Regions from separate parts of the Priestia sp. HNGD-A6 genome, predicted to be linked through region 2. Evidence: predicted binding sites of a transcription regulator. Region 2 holds the regulator's gene; each other region holds the start of a gene.
What was found. The regulator CtsR, encoded in region 2, represses protease genes until heat stress. The targets are predictions, from matches to a motif close to ATGGTCAATAAAGGTCAAACA.
Positions count from the first base shown of each region.

Region 1: a site for CtsR is predicted at 4,838-4,858, ahead of SCI76_RS07780 (ATP-dependent Clp protease ATP-binding subunit). Genes of this name have one in related genera too.
Region 3: a site for CtsR is predicted at 7,717-7,737, ahead of clpP (ATP-dependent Clp endopeptidase proteolytic subunit ClpP). Genes of this name have one in related genera too.

Region 1 covers NZ_CP138621.1:1,519,126-1,529,537, reverse strand. The annotation lists gene SCI76_RS07800 (M3 family oligoendopeptidase) at 1-79, shown strand, start outside; gene SCI76_RS07795 (hypothetical protein) at 160-294, opposite strand; gene SCI76_RS07790 (PAS domain S-box protein) at 428-2,011, opposite strand; gene SCI76_RS07785 (hypothetical protein) at 2,352-2,630, shown strand; gene SCI76_RS07780 (ATP-dependent Clp protease ATP-binding subunit) at 2,681-4,795, opposite strand; gene nhaC (Na+/H+ antiporter NhaC) at 5,251-6,633, shown strand; gene SCI76_RS07770 (S9 family peptidase) at 6,927-7,808, shown strand; gene SCI76_RS07765 (DUF6254 family protein) at 7,896-8,021, shown strand; gene SCI76_RS07760 (3-ketoacyl-ACP reductase) at 8,087-8,806, opposite strand; gene SCI76_RS07755 (spore germination protein) at 9,014-10,412, shown strand, end outside.
Region 2 covers NZ_CP138621.1:2,665,485-2,675,896, forward strand. The annotation lists gene radA (DNA repair protein RadA) at 1-1,333, opposite strand, end outside; gene clpC (ATP-dependent protease ATP-binding subunit ClpC) at 1,457-3,898, opposite strand; gene SCI76_RS13550 (protein arginine kinase) at 3,919-4,992, opposite strand; gene SCI76_RS13555 (UvrB/UvrC motif-containing protein) at 4,996-5,538, opposite strand; gene SCI76_RS13560 (CtsR family transcriptional regulator) at 5,580-6,041, opposite strand; rRNA gene rrf (5S ribosomal RNA) at 6,277-6,392, opposite strand; rRNA gene SCI76_RS13570 (23S ribosomal RNA) at 6,456-9,391, opposite strand; rRNA gene SCI76_RS13575 (16S ribosomal RNA) at 9,617-10,412, opposite strand, start outside.
Region 3 covers NZ_CP138621.1:2,996,582-3,006,993, forward strand. The annotation lists gene hisIE (bifunctional phosphoribosyl-AMP cyclohydrolase/phosphoribosyl-ATP diphosphatase HisIE) at 1-353, shown strand, start outside; gene SCI76_RS15180 (lipopolysaccharide assembly protein LapB) at 535-2,037, shown strand; gene trxB (thioredoxin-disulfide reductase) at 2,149-3,102, shown strand; gene SCI76_RS15190 (8-oxo-dGTP diphosphatase) at 3,406-3,864, shown strand; gene rapZ (RNase adapter RapZ) at 3,906-4,799, shown strand; gene yvcK (YvcK family protein) at 4,796-5,782, shown strand; gene whiA (DNA-binding protein WhiA) at 5,816-6,760, shown strand; gene SCI76_RS15210 (HPr family phosphocarrier protein) at 6,789-7,043, shown strand; gene clpP (ATP-dependent Clp endopeptidase proteolytic subunit ClpP) at 7,078-7,665, opposite strand; tRNA gene SCI76_RS15220 (tRNA-Arg) at 7,886-7,957, shown strand; gene SCI76_RS15225 (hypothetical protein) at 8,159-8,833, shown strand; gene rpoN (RNA polymerase factor sigma-54) at 9,120-10,412, shown strand, end outside.

The DNA.
Region 1 (10,412 bases), 1.1 Mb from region 2:
ATTCGAAGAGGGCTGCGTGCAGTCTGTAGTAGATGAAATTGAAAACTATTTAAATAGTATTGATGATAAAAAGCTATAAAAAAAGAGATTGAGACATAACAAAATCAATCGAATCTAAAGACGAACAAATCGAATAAACAATCTAATATGAATCGCTTGTTACACCGCCGTTGATTTCCGTGCAAGGCTTCGCTTTCCGCGGGCGGCCGGTGAGCCTCCTCGGCGCTTATGCTCCTGCGGGGTCTCACCTATTCCGCTTTTCCCGCAGGAGTCTTCGCCTTGCCCTCCAATCAACAGCTAGAAGCACCTAGATTAAACCTACGCTCACCCTCATAATAAAAAATCCGAATGAGTTTGATTCTTATTCAAAAAACAAACTCGTTCGGATCTTCCTTCAACTAACATACTTTTGTTCCAGCCTCTTTTTTTAATGGTTCATTCCTTGTTCCCATAAAGGAATCGTAAGGGTAACGCTGGTTCCTTTGCCAACAGTGCTTTTAATCTCAAATGTTCCTTTATGCTGATACAAAATGTTTTTAATCACAACAAGTCCAAGACCGGTACCTGAGGGCTTCGTGGTAAAAAAAGGCTTTTGAATGTGCGTAAGCAAATTTGAGGGAATACCCACTCCTGTATCTTTAATGAAAATAGTAAGGCCTTTAGTATGCTGAGTAACGTTTAAATGGATTTCTCCTCCGCTAGGCATAGCTTCGAGCGCATTTTTTAATAAATTAATGAGTACTTGCTTAATTTGATTGGCATCACAGCAGATGTATGTATGCGGAGCTTCCACCTGCGTTTTAACTACGACGTTTTTTAATACACATTCTGATTCATACAGAAGAATAACGTCATTTAAAATAGTAGAGAATGCATGTTTTTTCATAACCGTATCATGAGGTTTAGCGAGCAATAAAAATTCTCCAACGATTGAGTTAATACGATTCAGTTCACTCAGCATGATGGTTGTATAAGAATGATAGCGGCTGCTGTCTTCATGAATAAGCTGAATAAATCCATTCAGGGAAGTAAGCGGATTTCGAATTTCATGAGCGATGCCCGCTGCCATTTTGCCGGCTAAAGATAATTTATCGGTTTGGCGAAGAAATTTTTCTGTTTCCTTTTCTTCTGTAAGATCGCGTGAAATACCAAAAAGCGCAACGACTTGCTGATCACGATTAAAAATAGGTGAAACAGTAATTTCTACGTCAATTATTTTTCCGTCTTTTCGCTTATCTTGGGTTTCAAAGGCTACCAGCTTTTCTCCTTTTTTAACCCTTTCTAATCGGTTTTCAGCGTCGCCTTTTAAGCCAGCAGGAATAAATGGGATGGCTTTTCCGACAATCTCTTCCGCTTTCCATCCGTATATTTGCTCAAAAGCATCGTTTACTTTAATCACTTTGCCGTCTAGACTGAACACGGAAATGGCGTCGCGATTGTATGTGAAAAAAGATTGTAAATACTCTTGAGCTGAGTAAAGTTCATCTTCGGTTTTGTTCATTTTGACCGTCGTAATAGCAATTAATTTTTTAGAGAAATGAGCACAATACAACAAAATAATCATTGTGATCAGCGTAAACAAAATGAAATAAACGATATCTAATTTCACGAAAGTCACAGATGTAAAAAGAGTGTTGCTTACATAAAAGTACAAAACAATTATTATGGACATTAATGTAGAAGTTACAATAGCGATATAGCTATAGTAAATAAAGCTAACAATTATTCCAAGAAACAAAAACAAATAATTAATAACAGCAGGTTCAATAGATGTTATGTACGCAATATAGGCATAATAGCATATAAAAAAAGAATACATAATGATAGCAGGATGAAAACGAAAGTAGTACATAGCCGTCACTACCAATAATAAAATTCCTCCGCTTATAAAAACAATCATATTAGGATCAGCTGCAATAAAGTGATATAACACAATGTGGACAAGATATAGCAGCCAGAAAATAAGTAAAAGAATAAAATTACGTTTTTTTATGAGGTTGTGTGATTCCATAAAAAATCCCTTTCTTAAATGGTAAATAATTTTATAGGAGAATAACTTCATAGTCAGCTAGTCGCACGATACAGTGATATATCACTCATATTAGCATAGTTACAACTATGTGAATAGCCGAATTGAGCACTTAGACCAAGGAAGATAGATCTAGAATGTGGCTGGTCATAAACTATTAAGGAAATATGAGGGGAATATGAACGAAATGAAGGAGATGTAAAGCTTTTGTGATAACCTTGTAAAAGTGAACTTTTTTCCAATTGGATAGGCTATACTGCCAGTAGAGCCATATGAATGGTGACTACATAGAGGCTCAGATGATTCGAAAGGAGACGGTAAAATGAACAAAAGTTTATTAGTCAAGTTATTTGGATCACTTCTAGCAATTATGTTAATCACAGCATGCAACTCACAAACGGATGAAAAAGATGCAACAGAACAGCAAACCGAACAGTCGGATGATACTCAATCGGAGGATACAACGACAGATGATTCACAGGAAACAATGAAGCAAGACGAAGCAGATGACTCATCTGGGGATGAAGCAGCTGATGATCAAGAAGAATCAACGGATAGTGCGGACGAAAAAACAGATGAAAAAACAGATGAAAGTAAATAAACGAAAGTATTTCTATAAAAAAAGCGACTCAAGTAGAGTCGCTTTTTCTATTAGTTTTGTACGGTGATTTCGCTCGCTTCATTTAACGTTACGTTCACTGTTGATACGTCCGCATCATCTAACAGTAAATCTGTAATTCGATCTTCAAGCTGTTCTTGAATTGCTCGGCGGAGTGGTCTAGCACCGAATGCAGGGTGATAGCCAAGTTCAGCCAGTTTTTCTTTTACCTCATCTGCTACGCTCAGCGTGATGTTTTGTTCTTGTAATGTTTCTTTTAATTCAGCAAGCATAAGGTCAACGATTTTAATCAAGTTATCTTTTTCAAGGTGATTAAATTCAATGATTGTGTCAAATCGATTTAAAAACTCTGGTTTGAAATAAGATGAAAGTGAATCTAAAACGGATGCCTGCTTAAGCGCATCATTTTCTGCGTCAAACCCAACCGTAATTTTCTTTTCACCTACACCAGCGTTACTTGTCATAATGATAACCGTGTCTTTGAAGCTCACTGTGCGACCTTGACTATCCGTTAGACGTCCATCTTCTAAAATTTGCAAAAACATATGCTGAACGTCTGGATGAGCTTTTTCAATTTCATCTAGTAAGATGATGGAATAAGGGTTACGGCGTACTTTCTCTGTTAATTGTCCTGCCTCTTCGTGACCTACGTAGCCAGGAGGTGAACCGATTAATTTAGACACCGCGTGTTTTTCCATATATTCACTCATATCTAGACGAACCATAGCATCTTTTGAGCCGAACAGTTCTTCAGCTAATGTTTTGGTTAACTCTGTTTTACCAACACCTGTTGGACCAACAAATAAGAATGAACCAATTGGGCGATGCTTCGCTTTTAATCCAGCGCGAGAACGTCGAATCGCTTTTGCTACTTTTTCTACAGCTTCCTGCTGTCCGATTACTTTTTGAGCTAAGTGCTCTGCTAAATGCTTCATTTTTGCTGATTCATTTTCTTGAAGTTTACCAACAGGGATACCCGTTTTCTTTTCAATAATGGCTTGAATGTCAGCAATATCCACATTCATTTTTTGCTGTTCTTCGTTTAGTTGTTTTTCAAGAGCAGCTTCTTCATCGCGCAGTTTTGCCGCTACTTCATATTTTTCATCCTTTAGCGCCTGCTCTTTTTCTTTTGTAATTTCTTTTAAGCGAGCGGCTGCGTCGTCTTTATTTGTAATGCCTGCCTGTAAGTTCATTTTTGAACCTGCTTCATCTAGCAAGTCAATTGCTTTATCAGGCAAGAAACGATCTTGAATGTAGCGGTGTGATAAATTTACACAAGCGCGGATCGCTTCATCTGTATAGCTAACGCCGTGATAATCTTCATATTTACTTTGAATTCCTTTTAGAATTTCAACGGCTTCTTCTACAGACGGTTCATGAACCATAACCGGCTGGAAACGTCGTTCAAGAGCCGCATCTTTTTCAATGGAACGGTACTCTTTTAAAGTTGTAGCTCCGACTACTTGAAGTTCACCTCGTGCAAGAGCAGGTTTTAAAATATTGCTTGCGTCCATTGAACCTTCCGCTGAACCTGCTCCTACAAGAAGGTGGATTTCATCGATAAATAAAATCACGTTTTTTCGCTGTTGAAGCTCAGAAATTAACTGTTTCATACGCTCTTCAAATTGACCTCGCACGCCCGTATTAGCTACGAGTGATGCTACATCTAACAGATATACATCTTTATTTAGCAGCTTTGCAGGAACTTTTCCTTCCGCAATTTTTAAAGCTAACCCTTCGACTACAGCTGTTTTACCAACACCGGGTTCTCCAATTAGTACCGGGTTGTTTTTGTTTCTTCTATTTAAAATTTCAATGACGCGCTCTACTTCTTCTTCGCGGCCAATAACAGGGTCAATTAATCCCGTTTTCGCAATTTGAGTTAAGTTTCGACCAAATTGATCTAAAAAGCCTCCGCCTCCGTTTCCTTGCTGTGGCTGCTCCTGTGCAGCTTGTTCGTGCGCCATTTGCTTGAATAAATCATCGATGTTCATAAAGCCGCCACCTCCAAAGCCTGATGGGATTTTATGTTCTTTCATTAGTGCTTGATAACATGTATGACATAAACGATATTGAGATTTTTGATTATTTGTTTGTACATTTAATTGAATAGATGCTTCACGTTTATTACAGTTTTGACAAATCATTTAATTAGCCTCCCTAAATGATTTTAATCGAAGATCAGCAGGTGTTTGACCTTTCTTGACCTTTCGTAATCTCATTATACTTTGACCTTTCTTGACCTTTCGTAATCTCATTATACTTTGACCTTTTTTGACTTTCAAGTCTTTTGCTTAAAAATTTTTTGAGGGAAGTTCCTCGCTTATGTACAAAAGGTAGTAGATTAAAAAAACGTGTGTTTTGTTTGTACCCGTTTTATATATATAAAAACATTAGAAGCATTTTGTACAATGATTTGCTTAGATAGAGAATAAATATTAATAAGAAGAAAAGTGGAAAAATGAGTGCAGAGCCTGCCCTTGGATAAAATAAGTTATTGACAGCAAGAAGGATAAAAATTATACTCAAGAAGGTTTGCACTTAACTGCGTAAAAGCATAAAAGCGTTTAAGTGAAAAAGAAAGATAGAAAGGGAATACCTCATGAAAAAAGAAATTTTATTTATACAATCAATAGCGGTGATTTTGGTGCTATTAGCTATTATTTTTGTTTCATTATTTATGTTAAAGCTGCCGCCTCATATTCCGCTAATATTTGGTGTAGCATTTATTAGTGTGATTGGCTTTTTGTTGAAATATAAGTGGACAGAAATGGAGAAAGGCATTTTAGACGGTGTTAGACTTGGCATTAAGCCTATCCTTATTCTAATGCTGATCGGGATGCTCATTGCGATTTGGATGGTAGGAGGAACGATACCGACGATTTTATCCTACGGCTTCCACTGGATTTCACCGCAGTACTTTTTAATTAGTGCTTTGGTTATCACCGTGTTAGTTTCAACATTCACGGGAAGTTCATTAACAACCGTCAGTACGGTAGGAGTCGCTTTATTTGGCGTGGGAACTGCTATTGGTGTACATCCAGGGCTAGCAGCAGGGATGATTGTTTCAGGAGCTGTGTTTGGAGATAAGATGTCTCCATTGTCTGATACAACAAATTTTGCTTCTGGTATCGTTGAAGTGCCGCTCCCTAAACATATTCAGCATATTACGTGGACGACGGTTCCAAGTATTGTTATTACAGCAATCATTGCATTGGTAATCGGAATGAACGGAAATCATGAAAGCGTCAATTACGGAGAAATTCAAGGAATTCAAGAAGCATTAAAACATACGTTTAATTTACACGTGTTAACGTTGCTTTCTCCACTCTTAGTTCTTATTTTTTCGATGAGAAGAGTCGATGTATTGCCAACGTTAGTTTTAGGGATTGTAACGGCCATTATTACAGGAATGATTACACAGCATGAATTTACGCTGAGTCAATTGCTAGGGGTTCTTCAAAGCGGGCCGGCAATCGAGTCAGGAAATAAAGTAGTCGATGCGATTGTAAACAAAGGCGGATTACAGTCCATGATGTTTTCTATTTCTCTTATCATGATTGCCTTGTCGCTAGGTGGCTTGATGAGAGCGGTTGGAATTATTGATGCTTTATTAAAAGGATTAGCAAAACAAATCCGCCGCAGCGGAGACGTTATTTTTGCTACGCTTCTATCTTCAATTGGAGTGAACGTTATTACAGGAGAACAGTATTTATCAATTCTTCTGCCTGGGCAAACGTTTAAGCCGCTGTATGAAAAGTGGAACTTAGATCCGAAAAACTTATCACGAACGCTTGAAGACGGTGGAACGGTTATTAATGCTATTATTCCGTGGGGTGTCAGCGGAGCTTTTATTTCAACTGCATTAAATATTCCAGCGGCTGACTATATTCCATTTACATTCTTTAGCATTTTATGTCCGATTTTTTCAATTATTTTAGCATATACAGGCATTGGTATTGCCAAGAAAAAAGCTCAGTCTTAACTGGGCTTTTTTCTTTTTAAAAAAGGACAGGTAAAAAACGACAAAAAAAGTATCATTCCACTTTTCAAATCTATAATTTAATAATACAATTTACTATACGTCTTTCCTGTTCATGTATTTGTATGAATTCTTATTTCTTTATTAATGAAGAAATTTGGGTTTTGCGGTATGATAGATAAGCTGTATTGGCGATGGGATGAATGCCCTTTTTAGCAAACATTTAAGAAGGGTAAAGGCAAATGAAAACACTCATTATAAAAGAGAAAAGATATTTATTGAGGAGAGGGTTTCTGTTGAAAAAATGGGGCATCATTGCATTAATCACTGTAGCTGTGCTCGGTGTGACAGCGGTTTTTAACCGAGCTGAAAGTGATGATGTAAATAAAGAAAAATTGAATTTATTATCGCCTTATTCAAATAAAGTAGATGTATATAGCATTACGTATCCTAGTGATAATTTAAAGATAAAAGGGTTTTTAGTACAGCCTAAAGACATTGCAGACAAACATTATCCGCTTTTAGTATATAATCGCGGAGGAAATCGCGAACATGGCATGATTCGCGCAAAAACACTTCAGTATTTGTCATACTGGGCAAGTAAAGGCTACGTCGTTGTTGCGACTCAATACAGGGGAAATGGCGGAAGTGAAGGAACAGAGACGTACGGCGGTAAAGATATTGACGACGTATTAAATCTTATTAAATGGGGAGAACAGCTTCCTTATGTAAATCACCAGCAAAAGGTAGCGCTAGGATATTCACGCGGCGGTATGATGACGTATTTAACGATGAAAAACGGCGTTAAATTTGATGCTGTTGTCGTACAATCAGGTATTACAGACATGTTTCAATTCTACGACCAAAGAGGGCCTGAAATGAAACAAGTGCTGCGGACAATTGTAGGAGATCCGGCGCAGTATCCAGAGAGGTATAAAAGTCGTTCTGTTGTCTACTGGAGCGATAAAGTAAATTCACCTCTTTTGATTTTACAGGGCGATCATGATCGTAAAGTTCACCACACTCAGGCTGAAAAACTTGTGAAACAGCTAGATGAGCAGGGAAAAGAATACAAATATGTACTGTACAAAAATGGAGACCATCCGCTAACTGCTTATTATGATCAATACAACGCGGAAATTGATAAATGGTTTAAAATACATTTAGCTAAGCAGTAAAGAAATTGGAAGCAGTTTTGATGAATGGAAATAAGCAGCTTGTTTTATCCTACTACATGTAAGCATATAAAAAGGGGATGAAGCAAAATGACTCAGTCTAAAAGTCAAAAAGAGCGTCAGTGGAACGTACGAAAGCAATCACAAAACCCATCGCATGGAAAAGTAAAGTCTTTTGAAGAACTATCAGAAGAAATCACGCCTAAACGTAAATAAGCTAACCATCATATAAAAGAAGACACAAAAAAGGAGAGCTGAAGCTCTCCTTTTTCTATATTTGTTTATGGATTTGTAGACCACATGCCCGCAGATTTGATAAAAATACGCGGATGCAGCTTTAATTGTGCTACCATAATTTCTGCTAGGTCTTCAGGCTGCATCACTTTATCAGGATTGCCATCCGTTAAGTTTTCTTTATATGCTAATTCCGTTGCTACTGTACTTGGTGTTAGAGCTGTTACACGAATATTGTGTTTGCGCACTTCTAGCGCTAAAGATTCAGTTAAGCCAAGCACGCCAAATTTTGAAGCGCTGTAAGCACTTGTAACGGGAGCGCCTTTTTGACCAGCAGTGGATGAAATATTGATGATGTCTCCACCATTTTTTTCGATTAATTGAGGTAGAACGGCGCGCGTTACGTAGTAAACGCCCATTAAATTCACATCAATGATTTGTTTCCACTCAGCTGGGTCTAGCTCTAAAAAGCCTCCGAATTTACCGATTCCCGCATTGTTGATTAAGATATCCGTTGCCCCTAATTTTGTATGTAGATGCTCAACTGCTGCGTTTACTTCTTCCATAGAAGAAACGTCTGCTGTTGCATAAGCAACTTGTACATCAAATGCTTCCAGTTCAGAAGCAACAGCCTTTAAATCTGCCTCTGTACGAGCAATTAAACCGATATTTACGCCTTCTTTTGCTAATTCAATTGCAGTTGAACGACCAATGCCTTTTCCTGCTCCTGTAATAAGAGCTACTTTGCCTTTAAGTGATTGTGCCATGTATAGACTCCTTTCAATGTTCCGTATAAACATTCTTCATAATAACGAAGAATTATCCATTACTATCCTATAGAAATGCACAAATGATGTCAAAAATAAAGATTATTAAAATGGCTTCAAGTATAAATTTCCTTTTCATACAAAAACTATAGAGACTAAAAAGAAGAAATTCCGTTTCTTTTCGTTCAATGTAGTGGAGGATGAACAATGCGTATTAAAAAACTGTCGGAGTTAACGAATAAATCCAAACAGCGGAAAGAAAAAGCTGGTGAATCGAAGGACTCTAAGGCAACTAGTGCTTCTTCCACTGAGGAAGAGCAGAAATTGTCGGAGAGAGTGGGAGATAATATATTCCACATGAAAAAAGCATTAGGACAGAGCACGGACTTAGTGACAAGAGAGTTTCGAATTTCAATTGAAGAAAAATTCACTTTAGGTGTTGCTTACATCGACGGATTGGTAAATAAAGATGAAGTTGAACACTATGCGCTGGACTCCATTATGCATTATCACGATGAGCATTTAACTCATGATGACGGTGTCGTTAATATGTACGAGTTGATTAAAAGCTATAGTTTGGCGGCCGGTGAAATTATGGAAGCCAAAACATTGGATGATGCTCTTCTTCATGTTTTATCAGGAGATACCGTGCTGTTTTTAGAAGGGTATCAAACGTGTATTGTGGCAAGTACAAGAGGGTGGAGAGACAGGGCTGTTTCTGAACCACAATCTCAGACCGTTGTAAGAGGACCTCGAGACAGTTTTACAGAAACACTGCGAACGAATACCGCATTGATTCGGCGCCGAATAAAATCTCCAAAACTTTGGATTGAATCTCAGCAAATAGGAGAGTTTACAAAAACGGATATTGCGCTCGTTTATATAGACGGCATTGCGGATGAACAGGTCATTCAAGAGGTAAAAGAGCGTCTTTCTAAAATTGATATAGACGGTATTTTGGAGAGCGGATATATCGAAGAGTTGATTCAAGATGAAGATTATACACCTTTTCCTACTATGCATAACACGGAGCGTCCAGACTCCGTGGCAGCAGGTCTTTTAGAGGGGCGGATAGCCATTTTAGTAGACGGTACACCTTTTGTATTGATGGTTCCTGCTCTATTTATTCAATTTTTTCAGGCGGCCGAAGATTATTACCAGCGCGCAGATATTAGTACATTGATTCGCTTAATGCGCTACATGGCATTTTTCTTAGCCCTTTTAACACCTTCTGCTTATATTGCTTTAACTACTTTTCATCAAGAGATGCTTCCTTTTGCTTTGTTAATTAGTATTGCAGCTCAAAGGGAAGGTGTGCCTTTTCCAGCTATTATTGAAGCGTTTATTATGGAAATCACGTTTGAAATTTTGCGAGAAGCGGGAGTCCGATTGCCTCGGGCAGTAGGTTCAGCTATTTCAATCGTGGGAGCACTCGTTTTAGGAGAAGCCGCCGTACAAGCTGGATTAGTATCGCCTGCAATGGTTATCGTTGTATCCATCACCGCTATTAGTAACTTTGTTTCACCGGTGTATGATATGGCCATTGCAGTAAGGATGCTGCGCTTTATTTTAATGGTTTTAGCAGCTACTTTTGGCTTGTTCGGTA
Region 2 (10,412 bases):
CCCCAATCACATCAATACCATCTGGGACTTTCCATCCTCCTAAATTTTTCTCCGGAATAATAATTCGTTGGAACCCTAATTTTACCGCTTCTTGAACGCGCTGTTCAATTCTAGACACTCGGCGTACTTCGCCTGTTAATCCTACCTCTCCTACAATAACATCTGTAGCGCTAGAAGCAGCATCTCGGAAGCTTGAAGCAATGCTAACGGCTACAGCTAAATCGATTGCTGGTTCATCTAATTTCACTCCACCTGCTACTTTTAAATAAGCATCTTGATTCTGCAGCAGCATTCCTACACGCTTTTCTAAGACAGCCATGATAAGCGAAACGCGATTATGATCTACTCCTGTCGCCATTCTTCTAGGGTTTCCAAAGCTCGTTGGACTGATTAGCGCCTGCAGCTCTACTAATACGGGTCTTGTCCCTTCCATTGAAGCGACAACAACCGAACCTGCTGCTCCCTGAGACCGTTCTTCTAGAAAGATTTCAGATGGATTCAATACTTCTTCTAGCCCACTTTCTTTCATTTCAAAAATGCCCATTTCATTTGTAGATCCAAATCGGTTCTTAACCGCTCTTAATATACGATACGTATGATGGCGCTCTCCTTCAAAATAAAGAACCGTATCTACCATATGTTCAAGAAGTCTTGGACCCGCAATGGCCCCTTCTTTCGTTACATGACCCACAATAAAGATGGCAATGCCATTCGTTTTAGCAACACGCATTAGTTCAGCCGTACACTCTCGCACCTGTGAGACGCTTCCTGGCGCTGATGTCACATCAGCATGGTAAATGGTTTGAATTGAATCAATCACCACAAAATCAGGCTGCATGCTTGAGATGGCCTCTAGTATTAATTCTAAGTTTGTTTCTGCGTGAACATAAAGCTCTTCAGCTTTTACACCTAGCCTGTCCGCTCTTAACTTCGTTTGTTTGGTTGATTCCTCTCCCGAAATATATAGTACTTTATTTTGTTTCATTGCTAACTGCGCGGAGGTTTGCAAAAGTAAAGTAGACTTTCCGATACCCGGATCTCCCCCTATTAAAACGAGTGACCCTCTGACAATACCGCCTCCTAATACACGGTTTAACTCTGCAGAAGGTGTAAAAATCCGTGGTTCTGTTGTAGATTCAATCGCTGTAATTGACTGAGGTTTTTGAACTTTAGAAGCAGTAGCTCCGGAAAAAGCTCCTCGGCGTGATGATTTCGTTTCTTCCATTTCTTCCACCATCGAATTCCAGCTTCCGCATCCAGGACATTTCCCCATCCATTTTGCGGATTCATATCCGCAATGCTGACATGCAAATTTTGTTTTTCGTTTCGCCATTATGTTATCAATCTCTCCGTTCATTCAATCGATTTCTATCTCCATTGTACACTATTTCCTAAGCTAAAATAAAAAGGGAGGCATACGTGTTTTTTCGTATGCCTCGTCTTGGTTTGAGTAAATTTAGCTGATGCTGCTTGGAGCGGAGGATTTAACAACAAATTCTCCTTTGTCTACATCTAGCGTCACTTTCTGACCTTTTTGAACAACCCCTTTTAGCAGCTCTTCAGATAAACGGTCTTCAATATGTTTTTGAATTGCTCTACGAAGTGGACGAGCGCCGTATTCTGGGTCAAAACCTTCCTCTGCAATCTTATCAATTGCTTCTTTTGTTAATTCAAGATCAATTTCTTGCTCTTTTAAGCGTTTTGTTAACTGGTCCGCCATTAATTTAACGATTTCAGCTAAGTGAGGTTTCTCCAATGAATGGAAGACGATAATTTCATCGATACGGTTTAGGAACTCCGGACGGAATGCGCGCTTCATTTCCGCCATTACTTTTCCTTTCATATCTTTGTAGTCTTGGCCTTCTGCTTCTACTGTGAACCCTAAGTGCTTGCTTCGTTTTAATGTGTCCGCACCTACGTTTGATGTCATAATTAAAATCGTATTACGGAAATCAACTGTACGGCCTTTTGAATCTGTTAAGCGTCCATCTTCTAACACTTGTAATAAAATGTTAAATACATCCGGATGTGCTTTTTCAATTTCGTCTAAAAGAACAACTGAGTAAGGTTTTCTTCTTACTTTTTCCGTTAACTGGCCGCCTTCTTCGTATCCAACATATCCTGGAGGTGAACCTACTAAGCGTGAAGTAGAATGTTTCTCCATGTACTCAGACATATCGATACGAATCATTGCGTCTTCGTCGCCAAAGATTGACTCCGCTAATGCGCGTGCAAGCTCTGTTTTACCAACCCCTGTTGGTCCTAAGAAAATGAATGAACCAATTGGGCGTTTTGGATCTTTCAAGCCTGCTCTAGCACGGCGCACAGCTTTTGCAACTGCTTTTACCGCTTCTTCTTGCCCAATTACACGAGAGTGAAGAATCTCTTCCATGTTTAGCAGTCTTTCTGTCTCTTCCTGTGCCAGTTTAGAGACCGGTACACCCGTCCAGCTAGATACCACCATCGCAATATCTTCTACGGTTACAGCTGAGTTTTCTTTACCTTGCTGCTCTTTCCAAATTTTCTTTGTGTCTTCTAATTCTTCGCGTAGGCGTTGTTCTGTGTCGCGTAAAGATGCTGCTTTTTCAAATTCTTGACTTTGAACAGACGCATCTTTTTCATTGCGTACTGATTCTAATTTTTGCTCTAATTCCTTTAAATTTGGCGGCGTTGTAAATGAACGTAAACGCACTTTTGAACCAGCTTCATCAATTAAATCGATTGCTTTATCCGGTAAGAAACGATCTGAAATGTAGCGATCTGATAGTTTCACCGCTTGCTCGATTGCCTCATCAGAAATAGATACTCGGTGATGCGCTTCATAACGGTCACGAAGCCCTTTTAAGATTTGAATAGACTCTTCCAACGTTGGTTCATCCACTTGAATTGGCTGGAAGCGACGCTCTAACGCTGCATCTTTTTCAATATATTTTCTGTATTCATCTAAAGTCGTAGCACCGATACACTGAAGTTCTCCACGAGCAAGAGACGGTTTTAAAATATTAGAAGCATCGATAGCACCTTCTGCACCACCAGCGCCAATTAATGTGTGTAACTCATCGATAAAGAGAATGATATTACCTGCTTGACGAATTTCATCCATTACTTTCTTCAGGCGATCTTCAAATTCTCCGCGATATTTTGTACCAGCCACGACCGTTCCCATATCCAAAGTCATAACGCGTTTGTCACGTAAAATTTCTGGAACTTCATTGTTGACGATTTGCTGAGCCAAACCTTCAGCGATTGCCGTTTTACCGACACCTGGCTCCCCAATTAATACAGGATTGTTTTTTGTACGTCGGCTTAACACTTCAATAACACGCTGAATTTCTTTCCCACGTCCGATAACAGGGTCTAAGCTTCCTTCGCGCGCTACAACTGTTAAATCGCGTGCTAAGCTGTCTAGCGTAGGTGTATTGGCATTTGAAGAACCTCCGCCTTGATGGCTTGAAGCAGCTTCATTGCTACCTAATAAATGAAGTACTTGCTGACGAGCTTTATTTAGGCTGACACCTAGATTATTTAAAACGCGTGCTGCAACGCCTTCACCTTCACGAATTAAGCCTAGTAAGATATGTTCTGTTCCTACGTAAGAATGACCAAGCTTTCGGGCTTCATCCATTGAAAGTTCAATGACTTTTTTCGCTCGAGGTGTATAATGAATGGTCTGCGTTAATTCTTGGCCTCTGCCAATTAATGCTTCCACTTCTTTTTGAATTTTTTCAGTGCTTAGGCCTAGAGCAGAAAGAGCTTTTGCTGCAATTCCTTCACCTTCACGAACGATACCTAATAAAATGTGCTCCGTTCCAATGTTGTTGTGACCTAGGCGTAGTGCTTCTTCCTGTGCTAAAGCTAATACTTTTTGTGCGCGCTCTGTAAATCTACCAAACATCATATAATCGTCACCCTCCACGTTTAATTTGTGTTTTTATTTATAGTGAGACGTTCTCGAATTAAGGTGGCTCTTTTAATGTCACGTTCCTGAGGCTTTAGGGGCCCTCCCGAATACTTTTGTAAAAAGCCTGGCTGCGTCATAATGATAAGTTCATTCAATATATTTTGACTCAGTCCTTTTATATACCCTAAATCGATTCCTAATCGAACATCTGATAAACATTGTGAAGCTTCTTTGGACTCAATAATACGGCTATTGGCCAATACTCCATATGAACGATACACTCGATCTTCTAACTCTACATGAGATGTTTTAAACAGTGCGTCTCTTGCAGAGTGCTCTTGTGTAATTAACTGCTGTACGACACTATTTAAATCTGCCACAATATCTTCTTCAGATTTCCCTAAGGTTATCTGATTAGAAATTTGAAAGATATTCCCTAAAGCTTCGCTACCTTCTCCATAAATTCCTCTCACCACTAAGCCAAGCTGGTTAATAGCGGGAATAATACGATGAATTTGACGGGTCATCACTAAAGCCGGCAGATGCATCATCACAGATGCACGTAGCCCAGTACCCACATTTGTGGGACAGCTGGTTAAATACCCTCTATTTTCATCAAACGCATAATCTACGTATTTCTCAATCCAATTATCTACTTTATTCGCTGTGCTTAAAGCTTCAGATAATTGAAGGCCTGGAAATAAACATTGTATGCGTAAATGATCTTCTTCATTAACCATAATACTCAAATCTTCTTTTTCTGATAAAAAACAAGCTCCGTTGTTGTCTCCTTCAGCCAAGTTAGGACTGATAAGATGCTTCTCAACCAACACTTGCTTTTGAAGAGGCTGTAATTCGTTCATCTTTAGTAAATGCAAATTCCACTGATTGGTGTTCTCACTTTTTTGAAAAACTTGCTCAAATACTCGAACCACTTCAACTGCTTGTTCTTTAGAAAAGAGAGTTGGAAAAAGATAATGAGTTAAATTTCGAGCCAGCCTGATTCGACTGCTTAGCACAATATCTGAATTCGAAGCTTCTTGACGCATCCAAGAGCTAACAGGCTGGGAAAAGAACAAATCCTGGGACATGAATTACGCTTCCTCCTCTCTCGATTCGTTCATCTTCTTTTCTAGTAATCGAATGTGATCTCGGAGTTCGGCTGCTTTCTCAAACTCCTCTTTTTCGATATACTCTTTTAAGTTCAATCTTAATGCCTGTAATTCCTTTTTTAAATGAAGATTACTTGCAATTCTTGCTGGTATTTTTCCATGATGTAGATAATTACCTCCATGCAGCCTCTTCACGAAAGGAATAAGAGGTCGCTCAAATGTTTTGTAGCAATCTGCACATCCAAACCTGCCGATTTTAGCAAATTTTTGATATGTCATGCCACAAGTAGGACAAGAAAGAACGTCCTGACTTTGTTTCTTATAATTTTCAGTTACTGCTGGGTCTAGGTTAAGTAGGCCAGCTAGTAAGTTATTGATTGAAAAACCTTGCTGATTTGAAAAAGAAAATGCATCTCCATTTTCTGAAGCGCATTGTTCACATACGTGCATCTCCGTCTTTTCACCATTAATAATTTTTGTGAAGTGAAGAGTTGCAGGTCTCGTTTCACATTGCTGACAAATCATCCTGTCATCACTCCCTGTTCTAAATAAAATAGATCATGAGCTTATCGGTAGCGTAATGAATTAAGCATTGCTTTTAAAAGATTGGCTCTTAGCTCATCACGATAAGGAAGTTCAATATTAATAACTGAACGATTGATAACGCTCAACATGATTTTTGCTTCTCGTTCTGTGATGACTTTTTCTTCAACTAACCTAATAATGACATTTTCAGCACTTACTTGTGAAATTTCATTTTGAATCATCTCAATCACTTGCTGAAACAAATCCGCTGCATCATGCATTTTTACTTTTGCAATACGAATAAATCCGCCGCCGCCTCGCTTACTTTCTACAAGATAACCTCTCTCAACCGTAAAGCGGGTATTGATAACGTAATTAATTTGCGACGGAACGCATTGAAATTTATCAGCAATCTCACTGCGCCTTATTTCAACAATTTCTCTTTCACTTAATTCAAGTACTTGTTTTAAATACTGTTCGATAATGTCAGAGATATTTGGCACGCTGCCCCCTCCTTCTGACTTTGACTATATTTGACCTTAATTTAAATATAAAAGGAAACGAAAAAATTTTCAACTATGTACTATTAAAGTTTATTCTTTACTTTTATCGTTGCCACTAAAATTTATTTCAAAACCTGCAAATCGCGAATTTTATTGTTCTTACTATACTTTTTCATAAAACAAATAAATTGTAAACAAAAAAGGACTAGCTAAAATAGCTAGTCCTTTTTCAGGTGCCTGGCAACGTCCTACTCTCACAGGGACAAAGTCCCAACTACCATTGGCGCTAAAGAGCTTAACTTCCGTGTTCGGTATGGGAACGGGTGTGACCTCTTCGCTATCGCCACCAGACAAGAGATTGCTCTCTCAAAACTAGGTAACAGTTTGCTGAGTAAAGCTTACGCTTTTAAAAGTTTGGTTAAGTCCTCGATCGATTAGTATCAGTCAGCTACACATGTCGCCACGCTTCCACCTCTGACCTATCAACCTGATCATCTTTCAGGGATCTTACTAGCTTGCGCTATGGGAAATCTCATCTTGAGGGGGGCTTCATGCTTAGATGCTTTCAGCACTTATCCCGTCCACACATAGCTACCCAGCGATGCCTTTGGCAAGACAACTGGTACACCAGCGGTGTGTCCATCCCGGTCCTCTCGTACTAAGGACAGCTCCTCTCAAATTTCCTACGCCCACGACGGATAGGGACCGAACTGTCTCACGACGTTCTGAACCCAGCTCGCGTACCGCTTTAATGGGCGAACAGCCCAACCCTTGGGACCGACTACAGCCCCAGGATGCGATGAGCCGACATCGAGGTGCCAAACCTCCCCGTCGATGTGGACTCTTGGGGGAGATAAGCCTGTTATCCCCGGGGTAGCTTTTATCCGTTGAGCGATGGCCCTTCCATGCGGAACCACCGGATCACTAAGCCCGACTTTCGTCCCTGCTCGACTTGTAGGTCTCGCAGTCAAGCTCCCTTGTGCCTTTACACTCTACGAATGATTTCCAACCATTCTGAGGGAACCTTTGGGCGCCTCCGTTACATTTTAGGAGGCGACCGCCCCAGTCAAACTGCCCACCTGACACTGTCTCCCGGCCCGATCAGGGCCGCGGGTTAGAATTTCAATACAGCCAGGGTAGTATCCCACCGACGCCTCCACCGAAGCTAGCGCTCCGGCTTCTCAGGCTCCTACCTATCCTGTACAAGCTGTACCAAAATTCAATATCAGGCTACAGTAAAGCTCCACGGGGTCTTTCCGTCCTGTCGCGGGTAACCTGCATCTTCACAGGTACTATAATTTCACCGAGTCTCTCGTTGAGACAGTGCCCAGATCGTTACGCCTTTCGTGCGGGTCGGAACTTACCCGACAAGGAATTTCGCTACCTTAGGACCGTTATAGTTACGGCCGCCGTTTACTGGGGCTTCGATTCAGAGCTTCTCCCAAAGGATAACCCCTCCTCTTAACCTTCCAGCACCGGGCAGGCGTCAGCCCCTATACTTCGCCTTGCGGCTTCGCAGAGACCTGTGTTTTTGCTAAACAGTCGCCTGGGCCTATTCACTGCGGCTCTCTCGGGCTATACACCCTACCAGAGCACCCCTTCTCCCGAAGTTACGGGGTCATTTTGCCGAGTTCCTTAACGAGAGTTCTCTCGATCACCTTAGGATTCTCTCCTCGCCTACCTGTGTCGGTTTGCGGTACGGGCACCTCCCGCCTCGCTAGAGGCTTTTCTTGGCAGTGTGGAATCAGGAACTTCGGTACTATAATTCCCTCGTCATCACAGCTCAGCTTTCATGATGAGCGGATTTGCCTACTCATCAGCCTAACTGCTTGAACGCGCATATCCAGCAGCGCGCTTACCCTATCCTACTGCGTCCCCCCATTACTCAAACGGCGGGGAGGTGGTACAGGAATATCAACCTGTTGGCCATCGCCTACGCTTTTCAGCCTCGGCTTAGGTCCCGACTAACCCTGAGCGGACGAGCCTTCCTCAGGAAACCTTAGGCATTCGGTGGACAAGATTCTCACTTGTCTTTCGCTACTCATACCGGCATTCTCACTTCTAAGCGCTCCACCAGTCCTTACGGTCTGACTTCACAGCACTTAGAACGCTCTCCTACCACTGACATCAAAGATGTCAATCCACAGCTTCGGTGATACGTTTAGCCCCGGTACATTTTCGGCGCAGAGTCACTCGACCAGTGAGCTATTACGCACTCTTTAAATGGTGGCTGCTTCTAAGCCAACATCCTGGTTGTCTAAGCAACTCCACATCCTTTTCCACTTAACGTATACTTGGGGACCTTAGCTGGTGGTCTGGGCTGTTTCCCTTTTGACTACGGATCTTATCACTCGCAGTCTGACTCCCATGGATAAGTCTTTGGCATTCGGAGTTTGACTGAATTCGGTAACCCGTTGGGGGCCCCTAGTCCAATCAGTGCTCTACCTCCAAGACTCTCACAACATGAGGCTAGCCCTAAAGCTATTTCGGAGAGAACCAGCTATCTCCAGGTTCGATTGGAATTTCTCCGCTACCCACACCTCATCCCCGCACTTTTCAACGTGCGTGGGTTCGGGCCTCCATTCAGTGTTACCTGAACTTCACCCTGGACATGGGTAGATCACCTGGTTTCGGGTCTACAACCACATACTAAACGCCCTATTCAGACTCGCTTTCGCTACGGCTCCGCCTTATCAGCTTAACCTTGCATGGGATCGTAACTCGCCGGTTCATTCTACAAAAGGCACGCCATCACCCGTTAACGGGCTCTGACTACTTGTAGGCACACGGTTTCAGGATCTCTTTCACTCCCCTTCCGGGGTGCTTTTCACCTTTCCCTCACGGTACTGGTTCACTATCGGTCACTAGGTAGTATTTAGCCTTGGGAGATGGTCCTCCCAGCTTCCGACGGAATTTCACGTGTTCCGCCGTACTCAGGATCCACTCAAGAGGGAACGAAGTTTCAACTACAGGGTTGTTACCTTCTTCGACGGACCTTTCCAGGTCGCTTCATTTACTTCGTTCCTTTGTAACTCCGTATAGAGTGTCCTACAACCCCAAGAGGCAAGCCTCTTGGTTTGGGCTAATTCCGTTTCGCTCGCCGCTACTCAGGAAATCGCATTTGCTTTCTCTTCCTCCGGGTACTTAGATGTTTCAGTTCCCCGGGTCTGCCTTCAATATCCTATGTATTCAGATAAAGATACTGTTCCATTACGAACAGTGGGTTTCCCCATTCGGAAATCTCCGGATCAAAGCTCACTTACAGCTCCCCGAAGCATATCGGTGTTAGTCCCGTCCTTCATCGGCTCCTAGTGCCAAGGCATTCACCGTGCGCCCTTTCTAACTTAACCATTAGCGAATAAATGGTACAACATATTGTTGTGTTATTTATTGGTTTGATTAAAGAAAAGTTTCACTTTTCCTCAGCAATTACTGTTATCTAGTTTTCAAAGAACAATCGCAACCAAAATTCTTCTTATCTAATAAGAAGAAAGTAGTATGCTTTCTATAATTGAGAGATTGAACTCTCAAAACTGAACAAAGTGTCAAAACGTACGTCATGTAAAAATCCTTAGAAAGGAGGTGATCCAGCCGCACCTTCCGATACGGCTACCTTGTTACGACTTCACCCCAATCATCTGTCCCACCTTAGGCGGCTAGCTCCTTACGGTTACTCCACCGACTTCGGGTGTTACAAACTCTCGTGGTGTGACGGGCGGTGTGTACAAGGCCCGGGAACGTATTCACCGCGGCATGCTGATCCGCGATTACTAGCGATTCCAGCTTCATGTAGGCGAGTTGCAGCCTACAATCCGAACTGAGAATGGTTTTATGGGATTGGCTTGACCTCGCGGTCTTGCAGCCCTTTGTACCATCCATTGTAGCACGTGTGTAGCCCAGGTCATAAGGGGCATGATGATTTGACGTCATCCCCACCTTCCTCCGGTTTGTCACCGGCAGTCACCTTAGAGTGCCCAACTAAATGCTGGCAACTAAGATCAAGGGTTGCGCTCGTTGCGGGACTTAACCCAACATCTCACGACACGAGCTGACGACAACCATGCACCACCTGTCACTCTGTCCCCCGAAGGGGAACGCTCTATCTCTAGAGTTGTCAGAGGATGTCAAGACCTGGTAAGGTTCTTCGCGTTGCTTCGAATTAAACCACATGCTCCACCGCTTGTGCGGGCCCCCGTCAATTCCTTTGAGTTTCAGTCTTGCGACCGTACTCCCCAGGCGGAGTGCTTAATGCGTTAGCTGCAGCACTAAAGGGCGGAAACCCTCTAACACTTAGCACTCATCGTTTACGGCGTGGACTACCAGGGTATCTAATCCTGTTTGCTCCCCACGCTTTCGCGCCTCAGCGTCAGT
Region 3 (10,412 bases), 330 kb from region 2:
CTTGTCATACGGGGGCTTACAGCTGTTTTAATGAAACAATTCTTGGCGAAAATAAACAAAATGATAATCGGTTTGCTATTATTAATGAGCTAGAAGAAGTGATTGCTAAGCGTGAAGCTGAAATGCCAGAAGGAGCTTATACGACGTACTTATTCGATAAAGGCGTAGATAAAATCCTCAAAAAAGTAGGAGAAGAAGCAGGTGAAGTGATTATTGCAGCAAAAAATCGTGACCATGATGAGCTGAAGTGGGAAGTTGCGGATTTACTGTACCACGTACTTGTTTTACTTCGTGAGCAAAAGCTGCCTTTGGACGATGTCCTATCAGTATTAAAGGAACGTCACTCTAGCTAATAGCTACATAGTGAAAGGAGAGAAGGAGTTGTCTCATTTTAGATAAAAGAGGCAAAACCTTCTCTTATTTGCGTCAAGAAACGACTGCTTGCAGGCTCCTTTTTTGAATAGAGGTATTAAACTTCTTGGCAAATGTGATATACTACGAACGTCGAAATTATCAACTTATTTGGAGGGCTTAATGGAAAAACACTCAAAAGTAATTCAAAAAATGGCACAAGTAATTCCATTTTCGCAAACGGGTGACTTCTATTTCGAAAAAGCGCTGCAGGCGTTTGAAGAAGAGGAGTCAGATAAAGCGCTCAAGTATTTAACGCGTGCAAACAAAGAAAATGCCCGTAATCCACAGCTTCTTACAAACGTTGGAGTAGCTTTAACGGAGCAGGGAGATTATCAAGATGCCAACGAGCTTTTTCTCCATGTGATTCATCATATGGACGATACATTAGGAAGCTGTTACTACTATATAGCCAACAGCTATGCGCATCTTGGACTGTTTGAAGAATCAAAAAAATACGCGATGTATTACATTGAGCATTTTCCAAATGGTGACCTCTTTCGATCGGCTACAGATCTGTTAGATTTACTATCAATTGATGTGGATGAAGAAGATGAAGAGCCTAAAAATCAGCTAGGCGACATGCTGATTATAAAACAAGAACAAGCAAAACGACTGCTTGAAGCAACGAATTTTGAAGAAGCAGTGGATTTGTTAACTGAAATAATTGATGAGTATCCAGAATTCTGGTCTGCATATAATAATTTAGCGTTAGCTTATTTTTATTTAAATAAAATTGATGAGGCAATGGATTTGCTGAATGAAGTATTGGAGAAAAACCCTGGAAATCTTCATGCGTTATGCAATCAGCTGATTTTCTATTATTATTGCCATAAGCATAAAGAAGTTGAGGAGCTTACAGACGGGCTTAGCCGCGTTTATCCGATGTCATTTGAACACCGCTATAAGCTTGGAGCAACATTTGCGTTGATTGGTCAATACAAACTATCATACAGATGGTTAAAAAAGCTTTATACACAAGGTTTTCAAGGAGACAACTCATTTCATTATTGGCTTTCATACGCCTCTTACTATACTGGACATGAAGCCTTCGCTAAAGAAATGTGGAAGCTGGCATTGGAAGACGTTCCTGATAAAGAAGGAGAGGAGCCTTGGCGCATCAGTCAAAAAGCTGCGAAGGTTTTTCAATCGAAAGTGGATGTTACAGCGAAAAAGAAGTGTGCAACAAACAATGTTCACGATCAGCTTTACAGCTTGTATATGGCAAAAAAGCTTCCTGAACAGCAGCGTCTGCTTCTTTTAGAAGAAATCAAATCGTCCATACATATGAGTACACTTTTGGATGAAGTATATACGTATGTATGGCAGGATAAACAACATGTGATTTTTGAGGTGGCAGATGTTATTGAACTGGAGATGGAATCGCAGACTGAAAGTGATACCCAGGATCTTTTAAGCTTTTGGTTTTATGTATATGTACAGGTATATAAACAATCCTATGATTTTCAGCATGTCAACGTAAATGCATGGGCTGCAGCCGTCACATATATATGGGCGAAAGAACAAAACCAGTCTATTACTCAAGCCGATGCGGCAAAACAATATTCCATTTCGGCTGCAACAGTTAGAAAGTACAGTAAAATTGTGAATACGTTATTAAATTGAGCAAAAAAATAGACGATAATAGGAAGAACATATTAGGATAGTGGTAACGAAATAATTATCCATAAATTTGGAATCAACTACGAAGGAATTTCCTAAAAGGAGTGTAAAGAAATGACAGAAGAAAAAATTTATGATGTCATTATTATTGGGGCAGGTCCAGCAGGTATGACTGCTGCTGTATATACATCTCGTGCAGATTTATCAACACTAATGATTGAACGCGGAATTCCAGGCGGTCAAATGGCTAATACGGAAGATGTAGAAAACTATCCAGGTTATGATCATATCCTTGGTCCTGACCTTTCTAACAAAATGTTTGAGCATGCAAAAAAATTCGGTGCGGAATATGCGTACGGTGATATTAAAGAAATCATCGACGGAGAAGAATACAAGACAGTTCGTGCAGGCAGCAAAGAATATAAAACACGTTCAGTAATCGTTGCTACTGGTGCTGAATATAAAAAATTAGGTGCGCCAGGAGAAAAAGAACTAGGCGGCCGCGGCGTATCTTATTGTGCTGTATGTGACGGTGCATTCTTTAAAGGTAAAGAGCTAGTCGTTGTAGGCGGTGGAGACTCTGCGGTTGAGGAAGGCGTATATTTAACACGCTTCGCAACAAAAGTAACAATTATTCACCGACGCGATGAGCTTCGCGCGCAGAAAATCCTACAGCAGCGTGCATTTGACAACGAAAAAGTTGATTTTATTTGGAATACAACAGTCAAAGAAGTAAATGAAAAAGACGGTAAAGTAGGCAGCGTAACGTTAGTAGACACAAAAACAGGTGAAGAGCGCGAGTTTGGTGCGGACGGCGTATTCATTTATGTTGGAATGGTTCCACTAACAAAACCATTCGAAAGCCTAAACATCACGAATAAAGAAGGATATATTGAAACGAACGAGCAAATGGAAACAAAAGTACCAGGTGTGTTCGCAGCTGGAGACGTTCGTGAAAAGGCTCTTCGTCAAATTGTAACAGCTACAGGTGATGGCAGCATTGCTGCTCAAGCGGCTCAGCACTATGTAGAAGAGTTAAAAGAAAAGTTAAAAGCTATTCAGCAATAAGGCTGAAATCAATCGTTTACAAAACGTAATTCGGTTTTAACTGTTCTGTAACACCTGTGAAACATTGATGGGGTACTATATAGATAGTAATTGACCCCCTTTTATAAAATATATGTATGTCGGGCATAGGACGTGTTCCTATGCCTCTTTTTTTTGACTATAACAGATTGAATTTACGTATATAACAGCAAGTGTTTATTTTCAGAAAATTTAGTAATAGTTAGTTCATCTCCGTTGTGAGAGAAGTTTGTTTCGTAGTATAATAAAAGAAAATGTCAGTATACATATGATGAGGTGGAAAACATGCAAAGGGTCACAAATTGTGTATTAATGAAAGACGATAAAGTATTGTTGCTTCAAAAGCCACGAAGAAACTGGTGGGTGGCCCCGGGTGGGAAAATGGAGCAAGGAGAATCTGTAAAAGACTCTGTTGTAAGAGAATTTCGTGAAGAAACAGGAATTTATTTGAAAAATCCCACTGTAAAAGGTATTTTTACATTTACGATGAAAGAAAACGATCAAATTTCATCTGAGTGGATGATGTTTACTTTTTTTGCTACAGATTTTGATGGGACAAATGTGCTAGAATCAGAAGAAGGCAAACTCGGTTGGCATAATTTGAGTGAAGTAAGTGAATTGCCGATGGCCCCGGGAGATCATCACATTATCGATTATGTAGCAAAAGGGTCGGGTGTTATTTATGGCAACTTTACGTATACAACGGATTTCGAGTTATTATCTTATCGAATTGATCCTTGTTAATGATAAATAGACATGTATGCATAGATTGAGGGGGATGAAAAATGAGTACTGGGTCTGTAAGCGATATTCAATTAGTGATTATTACTGGAATGTCAGGTGCAGGAAAAACAGTAGCAATTCAGAGTTTTGAAGATTTAGGGTTCTTTTGTGTAGATAATTTACCCCCTACATTGCTACCGAAATTTTTGGAACTCATGAAAGAGTCAGGGAATAAAATGAATAAAGTTGCTCTTGTTATGGATTTGCGAGGCAGAGAGTTTTTTGAAAGCCTATTTGAAGCATTAGATAACATGAGTGAAACAACGTGGGTCACGCCACAAATTTTATTTTTAGATGCAAAAGATTCTGTACTGGTGACGCGCTACAAAGAAACGAGACGTTCACATCCGCTAGCTCCTTCGGGTTTACCGTTAGAAGGAATTGGTATGGAACGGGAGCTGCTTGAGGAGTTAAAAGGAAGAGCTCAGCTTATTTATGAGACATCAGAGTTAAAGCCAAGAGAGCTTAGAGAAAAGATTTTAACTCAGTTTTCTTCGCACGCTTCACAAGTTTTTACTGTTAATGTGATGTCATTTGGTTTTAAATACGGGGTGCCTATTGACGCTGATTTAGTCTTTGATGTGCGCTTTTTGCCAAACCCTCACTATATTGACCATATGCGTCCTAAAACAGGGCTTGAAGAAGAGGTTTCTTCTTACGTATTAAAATGGACGGAAACTCAAAAGTTCATTGAAAAAGTAGTAGACCTACTTTCGTTTATGCTTCCGCAGTACAAGCGAGAAGGTAAAAGCCAGCTGGTCATCGCTATAGGGTGTACAGGGGGACAGCATCGCTCCGTCACATTAGCTGAATATTTAGGTCACCATTTCCAGAATGAATACAAAACTCATATTTCTCATCGTGACATTGAGAGGAGAAAGGAAAATCATAGATGAGCAGTGAACAGCTTCCAAAAGTTGTCGTCATTGGGGGAGGAACGGGTTTACCAGTGCTGTTAAGAGGGTTGAAGGAATACCCTCTTGATCTTACAGCCATCGTAACCGTAGCAGACGACGGGGGAAGTTCTGGCCGATTGCGCGATGAACTTGAAATCCCTGCTCCTGGTGATATTCGAAATGTGCTAGCTGCTTTATCTGATGTAGAGCCACTAGTTGAAGAGCTTTTTCAACATCGATTTGATACAGGAAATGAGCTTACAGGCCATTCTCTTGGCAATTTGTTGCTTGCAGCTATGACGTCTATTACTGGCGATTTTGTGCATGCTATACGAGAAATGAGCAAAGTACTAAACGTCAGAGGGAAAGTGCTTCCGGCAGCTAATCAAAGTGTTGTGCTGCATGCGGAGATGCAAGATGGATCCATCGTAACAGGTGAATCTAAAATTCCAGAAGTTAATAAAAAGATTAATAAAGTGTTTTTATCGCCTGCCGATGTGAAACCGCTTGTCGAGACAATAAAAGCTATTCGACGCGCTGATTTAATTGTATTGGGGCCGGGAAGTCTTTATACAAGTATTTTGCCGAATTTACTGGTGCAAGATATTTGTAATGAGCTTTGTTCGACAAAAGCAAAGAAAGTGTACGTGTGCAACGTGATGACGCAGCCGGGTGAGACATTGGGTTTTAAGGCAAGTGATCATATTAAAGCGCTTTACAACCATATGCCGTGTGCGTTTTTAGATGCGATTATTGTCAATAATGCACCTATTCCGGCACCTTTAAAAAAGAAATATCAAGTAGAGCAGGCTCAGCCTGTAGAATATGACCGTGAAGTATTGCTAAAATTAGGTTTAGAAGTGATTGAAGATCAAATTATTCAGTATGACGGCAGCGTAATTAGGCATGATACAAAAAAAGTAGCAAAGCTTGTGTATTCTATGCTGACATCGCTGCAAGGTAAAGCGAATACTGGTGTTTAACACTATTTCCGTATGTAGATTGGAGGTGAAGTTATGTCATTTGCATCAGAAACAAAAAAAGAGTTAACGAATTTAGAAGTCAAGGATTGCTGTGCAAAAGCAGAGCTCTCTGCATTAATTCGAATGAATGGTTCACTTTCTTTTTCGAATAAAAAATTCACAGTTGATGTCCAAACTGAAAATGCAGCGATTGCTCGACGCATTTATGTCCTGCTTAAGAAAAATTATGATGTGTCAGTAGAACTGCTTGTACGTAAGAAAATGCGGCTGAAGAAAAACAATGTGTATATTGTTCGATTAGTAGAGAAAACAAGAATGCTTTTGGAAGACTTAAAAATTGTAGAAGAAGGATTCACGTTTACACATCGTATTTCACCAGAGCTAGTACAAAAGAAATGCTGTAAGCGATCCTACTTAAGAGGCGCATTTTTAGCCGGCGGCTCTATTAATAACCCGGAGACATCATCGTACCATCTTGAAATCTTTTCATTGTATGAAGAGCACAACGAAGCTTTATGCAATTTAATGAACGAATTTCAATTGAATAGTAAAACATTAGAACGAAAAAAAGGCTATATTAACTATTTGAAAGAAGCTGAAAAAATTACGGAGTTTCTAAATATCATTGGAGCCCATAACGCTCTTTTACGGTTTGAGGATGTAAGAATTGTCCGAGATATGCGAAATTCCGTTAATCGCTTAGTTAATTGTGAAACAGCTAACTTAAACAAAACAATCGGAGCGGCCATTCGTCAAGTGGAAAACATTCGTTATATTGATGAAACAGCTGGATTAGATATCTTACCAGAAAAGCTAAGAGAAATTGCTCGTTTGCGTGTGGAATATCAAGACGTTACGTTAAAGGAGCTTGGTGAGATGGTATCTGGAGGTCAAATTAGCAAATCAGGCATTAACCATCGATTGCGTAAAATTGACCAAATAGCAGACAAGCTTCGCGCCGGTCAGCCAGTCACATAAGGGGAATTGCAAGGGGGAGGATTTTATCATGGAAAAACAAGTAGAAGTAAAATTAAAAACGGGATTACAAGCTCGTGTTGCGGCACTATTCGTGCAAGAAGCAACTCGTTTTACATCTGATGTGTACTTGAAGAAAGATGAGAAAGTAGTCAACGCTAAAAGTATCATGGGGTTAATGAGCTTAGCGATTAATAACGGTTCTCTTATTACGCTCATTGTTGAAGGGGTAGATGAAAAAGAAGCAATGGATGCGTTAGTCGCTTACGTAGAGAACGATGCATAAAAAAGCCTTTCCCAAAGTGGGAAAGGCTTTTTTCTTATTTAGGGTCGTTTTCTAATACTTTGTCAATTAGACCGTATTCTAAAGCGCGTTCAGCAGTCATGAAATTATCACGATCTGTATCACGTTGTAGCACTTCTAACGGTTGACCTGTACGCTCAGCTAAAATTGAATTTAGTTTTTCACGTAAGAATAGAATACGTTTTGCCGCAATTTCGATTTCAGTAGCTTGTCCTTGAGCACCACCAAGAGGTTGATGAATCATTACTTCGCTGTTTGGAAGAGCAAAACGTTTGCCCTTTTCACCAGCAGCCAGTAAGAAAGCACCCATTGATGCAGCCATACCGATACAAATTGTAGAAACTTTTGGCTTAATGAATTGCATCGTATCATAGATAGCCATTCCAGCTGTAATAGAGCCACCTGGGCTGTTGATATAAAGTGAGATATCTTTTTCTGGGTCTTCAGCAGCTAAGAATAGAAGCTGAGAAACGATCGAGTTAGCTACATTATCATCAATAGCACTACCTAAAATAATAATGCGGTCTTTTAATAAACGTGAATAAATGTCATAAGCACGTTCACCACGGTTTGTTTGTTCAATAACTGTAGGAATTAAGTTCATATTAAATTCCTCCTTAACAAGAATAATTTGTTATGTACCTATAATACACGTATGGTCAATAAAGGTCAAACAAAAGAACCTCTACTACACATATTCGCTTAAAAGACTATGTATTCCTCTTTGACATTATTAAAATTTTTCCCCCTTCTAAAAAAAATAAACGTAGTATTCTATTGAAAAGAGAAGTTTTCTCTCCTATAATGGAAGTTGTGACAAATATGCCCTCGTAGTGTAGTGGATAGCACAAGAGATTCCGGTTCTCTTAGGGTGGGTTCGAATCCTGTCGAGGGCGTCTTAAAACGTTGCGGATTACGCAACGTTTTTTATTTTGAGTAAAAAGGCTCATCTTCTTAAAAAATAATATTTATTTTCCTTCTATAACCCTTTATACGCGTAAGGAAGCAAGAAATTAATTCCATTGTACCGGTTGCGGAATTTGTCAGAATACTATAAAACAGTATATAAGGAAAAGAAACACGGAGGAGGAATAAATATGAAATACATGAACAAACTTTTCATTGTCAGTGCATCGGTAGCCCTATTACTATCTGCATGCGGGACGAACGAAGATTCTGCTCAGCCGAAGTCTAATGATCAAGCAGAAAATGTTCAGCAGGATACAGCTTCTAAATCTGATCAAACATCAGGCGCTGCAAAAGAAGAGTCGAAAAAAGATGCGGATTCTGCTGAGGTCTCAGCCGAACCTTCAGGAAGTCAATCATCGACTAGCGAAACGGCGGAAGGTGGACAGTCAAGGTCTTCTTCAGAAACAAAACTAACAAAAAGCTCAGAACAAGATTATTCTATTCAAGTAATGGACGGCTATAAACTAACGGGTGAAGAACCTGGAAAAGATGCGTTAGTGTTAACTTCAGATGATTCTCAATTTATGCGTATTGAAATGCTTTCATCAGAAGCATCGCTGGATGACGCTGCTCAATCTGTTAAACAAACGGCAACAGCAGTTAATAAAAATGCAGCAGAGAAAAAGAATCTTGAGGAGAATGGAATCTTCAAAGATTCTGTTTGGTATAAAGCCACATCTGGCGATCATACGGTAAACGCCGTGTTGGTTAAAGGAAAGAAACCAATGAAGCTAACCATTTTTACGAAAAATGACGCAGAAAACTTAGACAAGTTTATGCAAATGGCACAAACTATTCAATAAGCAATTCTTCTATATATTATACAAATGCAGAAAATTCGACATGACGAAGAAAACGTCATGTCGAATTAGTACTCGGATCATGTAGTAGGCGCGAATTATAATGAAAAGTTATAAAGGTGTATAGCTCTATTACTTTTTTGATGGTTAGTAACTAAAAATAGGATGAAATGCTTCGTTAACAAAGGTTGACGGAGATTTTTTGATGAAAAAATTACATATAAAAAATAGTTACATGCTCTTTGAAAGCGTTTTTATAGTAAAATAGATGAAGGGGAGGGGAGAAATAATGGAGATTGGATTATTTCAGCAGCAGTCGTTAAAACTGACGATGTCAAAAGAATTATCACAAGCTATTTCTCTTTTACAATATTCATCGATGGATATTGTAGCGTTTTTACATGAGCAGGCGCTTCAAAATCCGCTTATAGATTTTTCAGAGCTGCCCGTCAATACATCTCACAATCAAAAAAATCATGCAACTTCTGATTCAACAGATTATATGAGCAGTATACCAGCTCCTAAAGAAACGCTGTACGAACATTTAATGAATCAATCCGCATTATTAAAATTAGATGAATGTGAGCAGGCAGCCGTTGAGTTTGTTATTCATAGTCTGGATGATGCTGGCTATTTGCACGATGAGTTAATCATACTTGCTAACCAGCTTGGCCAAGATCAAGAGCAGGTTGAAAAGGCTCTTCAACTTGTGCAGCAGATGGACCCGGCAGGAGTAGGGGCGAGAAGTTTGCAGGAATGCTTAATGCTCCAATTAAAAAGAAGTAATCAATGGACAGAAAAAATAGAGCAAATTTTGACACATCACTTTGAGGAATTTGCTTATAAAAAATGGATGAAAATCTCAAAGTTATGTCAAATCTCACTTGAAGCTCTTCAACAATTACATGAACAGATTAAGAAATTAAATCCTCGTCCTGGATCATTTTATATGAAGTCCAATGAACGATTCATTGTACCGGATTTTATTGTGAAAATTGAAGATGGAAATGTCGTTGCTTATGCAAATGAGGATTTGGAACCTCGTCTTTCAGTGAACGAACAATACAAACTTCAGCTGAAAAATAAGCAGAACCAAGAAATGTTTTCTTATTTGCAAGAGAAATATCGTGAATTTCAATGGATTATGAAAAGTTTACACACACGCAAAGACACATTAAACGCATTAATGAATACTTTACTCGTTGAACAAGAAGCATTTTTTAAAAAGGGCCCTTCGTATTTGAAGCCGTTAACGATGAAGGAAGTAGCGGAACAAACCTCTGTGCATGAATCAACGATTAGCCGTGCTACTCGGCACAAATATATTCAAACGCCTTTTGGCACCTTTTCAATGAAATCTTTTTTCTCAACTAGTATTCAACTGGGCAACAACGAAGCGACTTCTACAACTCACGTAAAAGAACTGCTTAAAAAGCTAGTATCAGAAGAAAACAAACAGCGTCCGCTTTCAGATCAGCAGTTGGCTAACGTCTTGCAAAGCAATTATAACGTTACTATTTCAAGAAGAACGGTAGCCAAATATCGAGACCAATTAAACGTTCTACCATCCAGTCAACGAAAA